3 regions of the Pseudomonas sp. RL_15y_Pfl2_60 genome follow, and region 3 is predicted to be linked to each of the others. Evidence: predicted binding sites of a transcription regulator. Region 3 holds the regulator's gene; each other region holds the start of a gene.

Region 1 (3,278 bases), on a different contig from region 3:
ATGTTGCAGTGTGTGCGGGCGCATAAAACAAGGGGCTGAGCGGCGTTTGGGCAAGGCGTAAAAAAACAAAAGGCCACCCGAAGGTGGCCTTTTGTCATACCGGCTGGATTAAACGCTGTAGTACAGGTCGTATTCCAGTGGGTGTACGAAGGTGCGGACTTTGATTTCTTCTTCGTGCTTGAGCTCAAGGTAAGCATCGATGAAGTCGTCGCTGAACACGCCGCCTTTGGTCAGGAACGCACGACCTTTGTCGAGCTCTTCCAGGGCTTCTTTCAGGCTGCCGCAAACCTGTGGGATCAACTTGCCTTCTTCTGGTGGCAGGTCATACAGGTTCTTGTCAGCTGCATCGCCAGGGTGGATCTTGTTCTGGATACCGTCGATACCGGCCATCAGCAGTGCTGCGAAAGCCAGGTATGGGTTGGCTGCTGGATCCGGGAAGCGTGCTTCGATACGGCGAGCTTTAGGGCTGGCAACGTAAGGAATACGGATCGATGCCGAACGGTTACGAGCCGAGTAGGCCAGCATTACTGGAGCTTCGAAGCCAGGGACCAGACGCTTGTACGAGTTGGTCGATGGGTTGGTGAAGCCGTTCAGTGCTTTACCGTGCTTGATGATACCGCCGATGAAGTACAGAGCGATGTCAGACAGGCCGGCATAGCCTTCGCCGGAGAAGGTGTTCTTGCCGTCTTTGGAGATCGACATGTGTACGTGCATACCCGAGCCGTTGTCGCCGTACAGTGGCTTAGGCATGAAGGTCGCAGTTTTGCCGTAGGCATCGGCAACGTTGTGTACGCAGTACTTCAGGGTCTGAACTTCGTCAGCCTTGGCAACCAGGGTGTTGAACTTGACGCCGATTTCGTTCTGGCCAGCAGTCGCCACTTCGTGGTGGTGAACTTCGATGACCAGGCCCATATCTTCCATGGCATTACACATGGCGGTACGGATTTCGTGGTCGTGGTCGCATGGTGGAACTGGGAAGTAACCACCTTTGACGGCTGGACGGTGGCCTTTGTTGCCGCCTTCGATGTCGCCGTCAGTGTTCCAGGAACCCTGTTCGGAGTAGATTTTGAACATCGAGCCGGAGATGTCCGACTTGAACTTCACTTCGTCGAAGATGAAGAACTCTGGCTCAGGGCCAACGAATACAGTGTCACCGATGCCGGTCGACTTGAGGAATTCTTCAGCGCGCTTGGCGATGGAGCGTGGGTCGCGGTCGTAGCCTTGCATGGTGCTTGGCTCAACGATGTCGCAAACCAGAATCAGGGTTGGCTCTTCGGTGAATGGATCCAGTACAGCGGTTTCGTCAACCGGCATCAGGATCATGTCTGAAGCTTCGATGCCTTTCCAGCCATGAATAGAGGAGCCGTCGAACATTTTACCGTGTTCGAAGAAGTCTTCGTCCAGCGCGTCGCGGGCTGGCATGGTTACGTGGTGCTGCTTACCCTTGGTATCAGTGAAGCGCAGGTCAACCCACTTCACGTCGTGTTCTTTAATAAGTTGAATCGACTTCGACATGCTGTCCTCCAGGCGGATAAGGCTCAATCTGTTGAGCCCACAAAATTCGGAAAAGCTCGGCGGATACTCCGCCAGTACTACCTGCCTCACAAGGGAGCAATTTGCATGCCAGTGCACTGTGATGGACTAAAACCCGCAAACGCAGGCGCGCCGGGGGTTTATTCGCAGTTGCGTGGATATTGCTGCACCAAGTAAGTGCTATTTAAACTGATAAAGCACCAATACGGTGCGTAAAAATGTTTAGGTAAGGTTTTTGATCAAACCTTGCACAATTTCCGCTATAATCCGCGCCCCTGTTTTTTCGCGAGCTTGGCGCGCGTTGCTTCCATGAAACTGATCGTAAAAGTTTTCCCAGAAATCACCATCAAGAGTCGGCCCGTTCGCAAGAACTTTATCCGGCAGTTGGCGAAGAACATCCGCTCGGTGTTGCGCGATCTCGATCCGCAGCTCTCGGTTAGCGGTGTCTGGGACAATCTGGAAGTTGAAACAACCTTAACCGATGCCAAGCTTCTCGGCGAGCTGACTGACCGCCTGAGCTGCACACCGGGCATTACTCATTTCCTTGAAGTCAACGAATACCCACTGGGTGATTTCGACGATGTGCTGGAAAAGTGCAAGCTGCACTTTGCCGACCAATTGCCGGGCAAGATTTTTTCTGTGCGCTGCAAGCGAGCGGGCAAGCACCCATTCAGTTCGATGGATGTTGAACGTTATGTGGGCAGCCAGTTGCGCCAACAGTGCGGCGCTGCCGGCATCTCGCTGAAAGAGCCTGACGTTGTTGTGCGCATGGAAATCCGTGACCAGCGCCTGTTTGTCATTCATAACCAGCATGAAGGCCTGGGTGGTTATCCGCTGGGTTCGCTGGAGCAGACGCTGGTATTGATGTCGGGTGGCTTTGACTCAACCGTCGCCGCCTACCAGATGATGCGCCGTGGCTTGGTGACGCACTTTTGCTTCTTCAATCTCGGCGGCCGCGCCCACGAGCTGGGCGTGATGGAAGTCGCCCATTACCTGTGGAAGAAGTTCGGCAGCTCGCAGCGCGTACTCTTTATTAGCGTGCCTTTTGAAGAAGTGCTTGGCGAAATCCTCGGCAAAGTGGATAACAGTCAGATGGGCGTGGTGTTGAAGCGCATGATGTTGCGCGCCGCCACGCAGATCAGTGATCGTCTGCAAATTGATGCGTTGGTGACGGGCGAGGCTATTTCCCAGGTGTCGAGCCAGACGCTGCCGAATCTGTCGGTGATCGACGCCGCCACTGAAAAGCTGGTGCTGCGCCCGCTGTTGGCCAGCCACAAGCAGGACATCATCAATACCGCGACGCAGATCGGCACCGCCGACTTTGCCAAGCATATGCCCGAATACTGCGGTGTGATTTCGGTGAACCCGACCACCAAAGCCAAGCCTGATCGCATTGCTTATGAAGAAAAGCAGTTCGACATGGCGGTGCTTGAGCGTGCAGTACAGAGCGCAACCCAGTTGCCGATCGATAAGGTTATCGACGAGCTGGGCAAAGATATTCAGGTTGAGGAAGTCAGCGAAGCCCTTGCCGGTCACGTCATCATTGATATCCGTCATCCGGACAGCGCCGAGGACGAGCCACTGCAGTTACCCGGCTCTGAAGTGCAAACGCTGCCGTTCTACGCACTCAACAGTCGCTTTAAAGAGTTGGATCCCAGTCGCCAGTATCTGCTGTATTGCGACAAGGGCGTTATGAGTCGCTTGCATGCCCACCACTTGTTAAATGAGGGGCATGCGAATGTGCG
Region 2 (3,278 bases), on a different contig from region 3:
GCGCAAATCGTTGCAACAGACCTGTCACCGACCATGTTGGCTAACTGTAAGTCAGGTGAGTACGACAGCTTGGCCATCGGCCGTGGCTTGTCGCAGGAGCGGTTGCAGCGCTACTTTGAGCCCAAGGCACCGGGACGCTGGGTGGTCAAGGCGCCGATCAAGAGCCGAGTCGAATTTCGTCCGCTGAACCTGCTGGAAAGCTTTGCTGGCCTGGGCAAGTTTGATGTGGTGTTCTGCCGCAACGTGTTGATCTATTTTTCGGCAGACGTGAAGAAGGACATCCTCACCCGTATTCATGCGACCTTGAAACCGGGCGGCTATTTGTTTCTGGGCGCCTCCGAGGCGCTCAATGCGCTGCCGGACCTGTATCAGATGGTGCAGTGCAGCCCGGGTATTATCTACAAGGTCAAATAAGGCCGGCGATGATCCAAAAACAGCAGGCCGATGCCTGCTGTTTTGCGTATAGGCACTGGTCTTTCGCACGGCTGCTGCATGCATTCGCACCCAGGCAAGGCCGCAATGATCGTTGGTTGATTCAAGTCAGTCCCTGTAGCACCTGCTGTCGATAAAGTGCCCGGCACTCGAGTGAGTGCTAAAGGACTTAGGTTATGGAATTACTTGTTTGGCAAAACGACCTCAATACCGGCATAGAGGTCATCGACAACCAACATCGGCGTATTGTCACCATGATCAACCTGCTGATCGTGGCGCAGCAGGAGGGTCATAGCCGCAGCGAAGTAGGGCATGTGCTCAATGACCTGGTCGATTACACGCTTTCGCACTTTGCCTTTGAAGAGTCGTTGCTTGAGGAGTCCGGCTACAATTTTACTCGTCCGCACAAGCGCGTTCATGAAGTATTCATCGGTAAGGTCAACGAGTACAACATGCGTTTCAAGGCCGGCGAGGACATCACTCACGAATTGATCAGCCTGTTGTCGCGCTGGTTGTTCAACCATATCCGCAATGATGATGCAGCCTACGCCAAGGTCGTTATCGACAATATGAATCGAATCACCCAAGACCGACAGCCTGGCGGCTGGTTATCGCGCTCCATGCGCAAGTTCTTTGGCTGATTCGCCAGCGCTGAACAAGCGTTCGGCGCTGCTTTCTGGCTGCTCATGCCGGGCCGCGCGCATCCTTTCAGCTTGATCCAGAACCCAGCTTGGCTTGACCGTGCCATGGCAGGCATTCGCCGTGCAGGGCGGCAAGGGTGCCGCAAAGACCATGCATAGGCATTGCCGCAAGCGGAAAACTGTTGCCGCTTTAGCCTGGTTATTCAATTTATTAATCCATAACTTGCTGTATTTAAAGGATTAAATTAATTGGCACAGGGTTTGCTTTGTTGCTTGCACTGAAAACTGCTTCGGCAAACGGCAAGGGCACAAACCATGAGTATCAGCTTCGCAAGCGCACTCGGCATTCACCAACAGGCACTGGGCTTTCGCGCTCAGCGTGCTGAAGTGTTGGCCAACAACATGGCTAACGCAGATACGCCTAACTATAAAGCGCGTGATCTGGATTTCGCCTCAGTGCTTGCCGAGCAGAATGCCAAGGCCCAGGGCGGCACCTTTTCCCTGAACCGCACCAATGCCCACCACATCAGCGCTGAAGGCATGGCCACTGCCGAAGCCGAGCTCAAGTATCGCATTCCGATGAGTCCCTCGCTGGACCAGAACACGGTCGATACCCAGCTTGAGCAATCGAACTACGCGCAAAATGCGGTCGACTTCCAGGCGAGCTTCACCTTTCTCAATAGCAAGTTCAAAGGGCTGATCAGCGCCCTGCGCGGCGATTAACGGAGACAGATGCCATGTCATTAGCCAGTGTATTCAATATTGCCGGGACCGGCATGAGCGCGCAAAGCACGCGTCTTAATACCATCTCCAGCAACATCGCCAACGCCGAGTCTGTGTCTTCGAATATTGACCAGACCTACCGCGCTCGCCATCCGGTGTTTGCCACCATGTTTAACCAGGCGCAGGGCTCAGACGGCGGCTCGCTGTTTGCCGAGCAAGATGCGGCAGGCAGTGGTGTCCAGGTGCTGGGCATTGTTGAGGACCAGAGCTCGCTGATGCCGCGCTATGAGCCTAACCATCCGGCTGCTGATGAGAACGGTTATGTGTATTACCCCAACGTCAATGTGGTTGAAGAGATGGCTGACATGATTTCCGCCAGCCGAGCTTTCCAGACCAACGTTGAAATGATGAATACCGCTAAACAAATGTTGCAGAAGGTGCTGACCCTGGGTCAGTAAGCCATCAATGAGGAACGCTAAATGAGCGTCGATAGCACCAGTGGCGTTGGCAGTTCGGTCCTTGATCAACTGCAGGTCAAATCGCCCAGCACCGGCACCGACAAAGAACTGGGTAAAGACGAGTTCTTGAACCTGTTGGTCGCCCAATTGAACAACCAGAACCCGCTGGAGCCGCAAGGTAACGGCGAGTTCATTGCGCAATTGGCCCAGTTCAGTCAGGTAGAAGGTATTCAGCAGTTGAACGGCAGTGTCGATACTTTGCTGTCGGGTTATCAGTCTTCACAGGCCTTGCAGGCTTCGTCGCTGGTAGGGCGCAAGGTGATTGTGCCGACCGACAGTGCGGTGGTTGATACCAGCGAAAGCTTCAAGGCCAGCCTGGTTCTGCCGACCAGCAGCAGCAACGTCTACGTCAACGTCAAGGACAGCGCTGGCTCGGTGGTTGGTCGGGTCAATCTGGGTGAGCAGGAAGCAGGTAACATCAGTTTTATCTGGGATGGCAAGGATTCGAGCGGCAATCTCATGCCGCCGGGCACCTACACCTTTGAGGCGGAAGCGACCTATGCGGGTGAAACCAAGGGGCTGTACACCATGCTTCCGGCCAACGTCGACAGTGTCACCCTGGGCGGCAGCGAACTCATGCTGAACTTGGCAGGGCTGGGCAGTGTGCCGCTCTCGCAAGTTCAGGTCATCGGTCAATAATCATCACGATTTAATGGCCGGCTGTTCCGGCAAAGGAGCTTTCAATGGCGTTCAATATCGGGCTTAGCGGTCTGCGTGCAGCGACCAGCGATCTCAACGTTACGGGTAATAACATCGCCAACGCAGGTACCGCTGGCTTCAAACAGTCGCGGGCTGAATTTGCTGACGTGTATGCGGCTTCGGTGCTCGGTTCCGGCAAGAACGCACAAGGCAGTGGTGTATTGCTCAGTGACGTTTCGCAACTGTTCAATCAGGGCAACGTTAACTACACGCAGAACTCGCTGGACTTGGCGATTAACGGCAATGGTTTCTTCCGCACGAGCAA
Region 3 (3,278 bases):
CATATTCACCATATTCGCGACAACCTGGGCATGAGCCTGTCCGGCGGTGAGCGACGCCGGGTTGAAATTGCCCGCGCCCTGGCAACCGCACCGAAATTCATCTTGCTCGATGAACCATTTGCCGGTGTCGACCCGATCTCGGTTGGTGATATCAAGCAAATCATCCACCATTTGAAAGCCAAGGGTATCGGCGTACTGATCACTGACCACAACGTGCGCGAAACGCTGGATATTTGCGAGACCGCCTATATCGTCAGCGACGGCCAACTCATTGCGGAAGGTGATTCAGAAGCGATTCTGTCCAACCAGACGGTTAAAGAAGTCTACCTGGGCCATGAATTCCGCCTTTAACCCAGTTTTTCTCAACCGATTAGCGTCAACAGCTAGGCAAAGCACTGCAATTCGGGCATATAATTTGCTTCCTTGAGGCGCCCATCCGGCGCCCTGTAGTGGATTGCGCAAAGACGCCGGTAAATAAGGTCTGCAATGAAACCATCGCTAGTCCTGAAGATGGGCCAGCAGCTGACGATGACTCCTCAGCTGCAACAAGCCATTCGCTTACTCCAACTGTCGACCCTGGATCTCCAGCAAGAAATCCAAGAGGCACTGGAGTCAAACCCAATGCTCGAACGCCAAGAAGACGGCGAAGACTTCGATAACTCGGACCCCATGGCCGACGGCGCAGAGACCGCGACCACCGAGCAGCCTGTACAACAGGACAGCTACCAAGAAACCAGCTTCCAGGATACCCCGCAAACCGTGGACAACCTGGAAGATGGCGAGTGGAACGAGCGTATCCCCAACGAGCTTCCGGTGGATACAGCCTGGGAAGATGTCTACCAAACCAGCGCCAGCAGCCTGCCCAGCAGCAGCGATGACGACGAATGGGACTTCACCACACGCACCTCGACCGGTGAAAGCCTGCAGAGCCACATGCTCTGGCAGCTCAACCTGTCCCCCATGTCCGATAAGGACCGCTTGATTGCAGTCACCCTGATCGACTGCATCAACGTCCAGGGCTATCTCGAAGAAACCCTGCAAGAGATTCTCGAAGCCTTCGACCCTGAACTGGACATCGAACTGGACGAAATAGAAGCCGTCCTGCACCGCATCCAGCAGTTTGAGCCTTCTGGTATTGCCGCGCGCGACCTGCGCGAATGCCTGACCCTGCAACTGCGCCAACTGCCCGCCAAAACCCCTTGGCTTGCCGAAGCACAGCGACTTGCCAATGACTATCTGGATCTGCTGGGCAACCGCGATTACAGCCAACTGATGCGGCGCATGAAGCTCAAAGAAGATGAGCTGCGCCAAGTCATTGAACTGATCCAAAGCCTCAACCCACGTCCGGGCTCGCAGATTGAATCAAGCGAACCCGAATACGTGGTACCCGATGTCATTGTGCGCAAACACAACGAGCGCTGGCTGGTTGAACTCAATCAGGAAGCCATGCCCCGGCTGCGCGTCAATGCGCAATACGCAGGTTTTGTACGTCGCGCCGACTCTAGCGCCGACAACACCTTTATGCGCAACCAGCTGCAAGAAGCCCGCTGGTTTATCAAAAGCCTGCAGAGCCGCAACGAAACGCTGATGAAGGTTGCGACCCAGATCGTTGAACATCAACGCGGCTTCCTTGACTACGGCGACGAGGCGATGAAACCCCTTGTGCTGCACGATATCGCCGAAGCGGTTGGCATGCACGAGTCGACCATTTCCCGGGTGACCACCCAGAAATTCATGCACACCCCCCGCGGCATTTACGAGTTGAAATACTTCTTCTCCAGCCACGTCAGTACCTCCGAAGGCGGAGAATGCTCGTCTACAGCGATCCGCGCGATCATCAAAAAACTGGTTGCAGCGGAAAATGCAAAAAAGCCGTTGAGTGACAGCAAGATCGCTGGTTTACTGGAGACACAAGGCATTCAAGTAGCTCGACGCACAGTTGCTAAATATCGAGAGTCTCTCGGTATCGCGCCTTCAAGTGAACGCAAGCGACTGATGTAACAGCTGATGAACAGGAAGATCGTCTCAATCACTATCGAACTGACCCGCTCTTAGCTAAAAGCAGCCATACTAAGGGCGTAAAGGTGTCAGACTCGATTTCTGGGGGTCTTACGCGCCACAGTGTTCCGGCGGCAGGCAACTCAGCCTGTCTCTTACACACGGCAACAAGGAGAAAGCGGTATGCAAGTCAACATCAGTGGACACCAGCTGGATGTGACCGACGCCCTGCGCGACTACATCGACGAAAAATTCAGTCGACTAGAGCGCCACTTCGACAAGATTACCAATGTGCAAGTCATTATGGAGGTCGAGAAGCTCAAGCAGAAAATCGAAGCCACCTTACACATTGCTGGCGGCGAAATTGTCGCCAACGCCGAACATGATGACATGTATGCAGCAATCGATTTACTGACCGACAAACTCGATAGACAACTTATCAAGCACAAGGAAAAGCAGCTCGACCGTCAACAGGGCGCAATGGCCCGTTGATATCGCCCAACTCCTATGATCCGACTTGAAAATATCCTGACCCCCGGCCGTTCCTTGGTGAATGTGCCGGGCGGCAGTAAAAAACGTGTTCTCGAACAGATTGCCAACTTGGTTGCGCGCGAATTGCCCGACCTCGATGGACAAGACATTTTCGAAAGCCTTATCGCCCGCGAAAAACTTGGGTCCACTGGTTTTGGTAATGGCATCGCCATTCCACACTGCCGTTTGCCTGCGTGCAATGCACCCATCAGCGCCTTGCTCAAGCTCGAATCGGCTGTCGATTTTGACGCGATTGATGGCGCCCCGGTTGACTTGCTGTTCGTGCTATTGGTGCCTGAGGCCGCGACGGATGAACACCTTGAGCTGCTTCGTCAAATAGCGAGCATGCTTGACCGCAGCGATGTCCGTGAGCGACTGCGCCAGGCGCAAAGCAATGACGCCCTGTATCAGGTTGTTGTCGACGTACAGAACAACAGCTAAACGACAGGGAACCTACATGCGCTTGATAATAGTCAGCGGGCGTTCAGGATCAGGTAAAAGTACCGCCCTTGATGTACTTGAGGACAACGGCTTTTACTGCATAGACAACCTGCCGGCCAGCTTGCTGCCTCAGCTAGCTGAACGAGCGTTTCAGCAAAAAGATTCAGTTCACCCTAACGTCGCGGTGTCGATTGACGCACGCAACCTGCCAAGCGACTTGAACATGTTTCCCGAGTTGCTTGAGCAAGTCCGTGCGCGCAATGTTCAGTGCGACCTGCTGTATCTGGACGCCAACGAAGAAACCTTGC

What was found. Region 3 encodes sigma-54, which starts transcription at its own class of promoters, with help from an activator protein. Its sites were predicted from a motif close to ANTGGCATNNANNTTGCTNT; they were not measured.
Region 1: the regulator sigma-54 is predicted to act here: its motif matches at 1,609-1,628, upstream of glnA (glutamate--ammonia ligase).
Region 2: the regulator sigma-54 is predicted to act here: its motif matches at 1,322-1,341, upstream of flgB (flagellar basal body rod protein FlgB).

The regions. Positions count from the first base shown of each region.
Region 1 covers NZ_CAXAOE010000006.1:357,614-360,891, reverse strand. Annotated here, with positions in the region: gene glnA (glutamate--ammonia ligase) at 109-1,515, opposite strand; gene thiI (tRNA uracil 4-sulfurtransferase ThiI) at 1,843-3,278, shown strand, end outside.
Region 2 covers NZ_CAXAOE010000004.1:9,494-12,771, reverse strand. Annotated here, with positions in the region: gene cheR (protein-glutamate O-methyltransferase CheR) at 1-414, shown strand, start outside; gene AACY26_RS11580 (bacteriohemerythrin) at 609-1,073, shown strand; gene flgB (flagellar basal body rod protein FlgB) at 1,389-1,796, shown strand; gene flgC (flagellar basal body rod protein FlgC) at 1,811-2,254, shown strand; gene flgD (flagellar hook assembly protein FlgD) at 2,276-2,953, shown strand; gene flgE (flagellar hook protein FlgE) at 2,998-3,278, shown strand, end outside.
Region 3 covers NZ_CAXAOE010000001.1:976,558-979,835, forward strand. Annotated here, with positions in the region: gene lptB (LPS export ABC transporter ATP-binding protein) at 1-351, shown strand, start outside; gene AACY26_RS04640 (RNA polymerase factor sigma-54) at 487-2,001, shown strand; gene hpf (ribosome hibernation-promoting factor, HPF/YfiA family) at 2,182-2,490, shown strand; gene ptsN (PTS IIA-like nitrogen regulatory protein PtsN) at 2,506-2,970, shown strand; gene rapZ (RNase adapter RapZ) at 2,987-3,278, shown strand, end outside.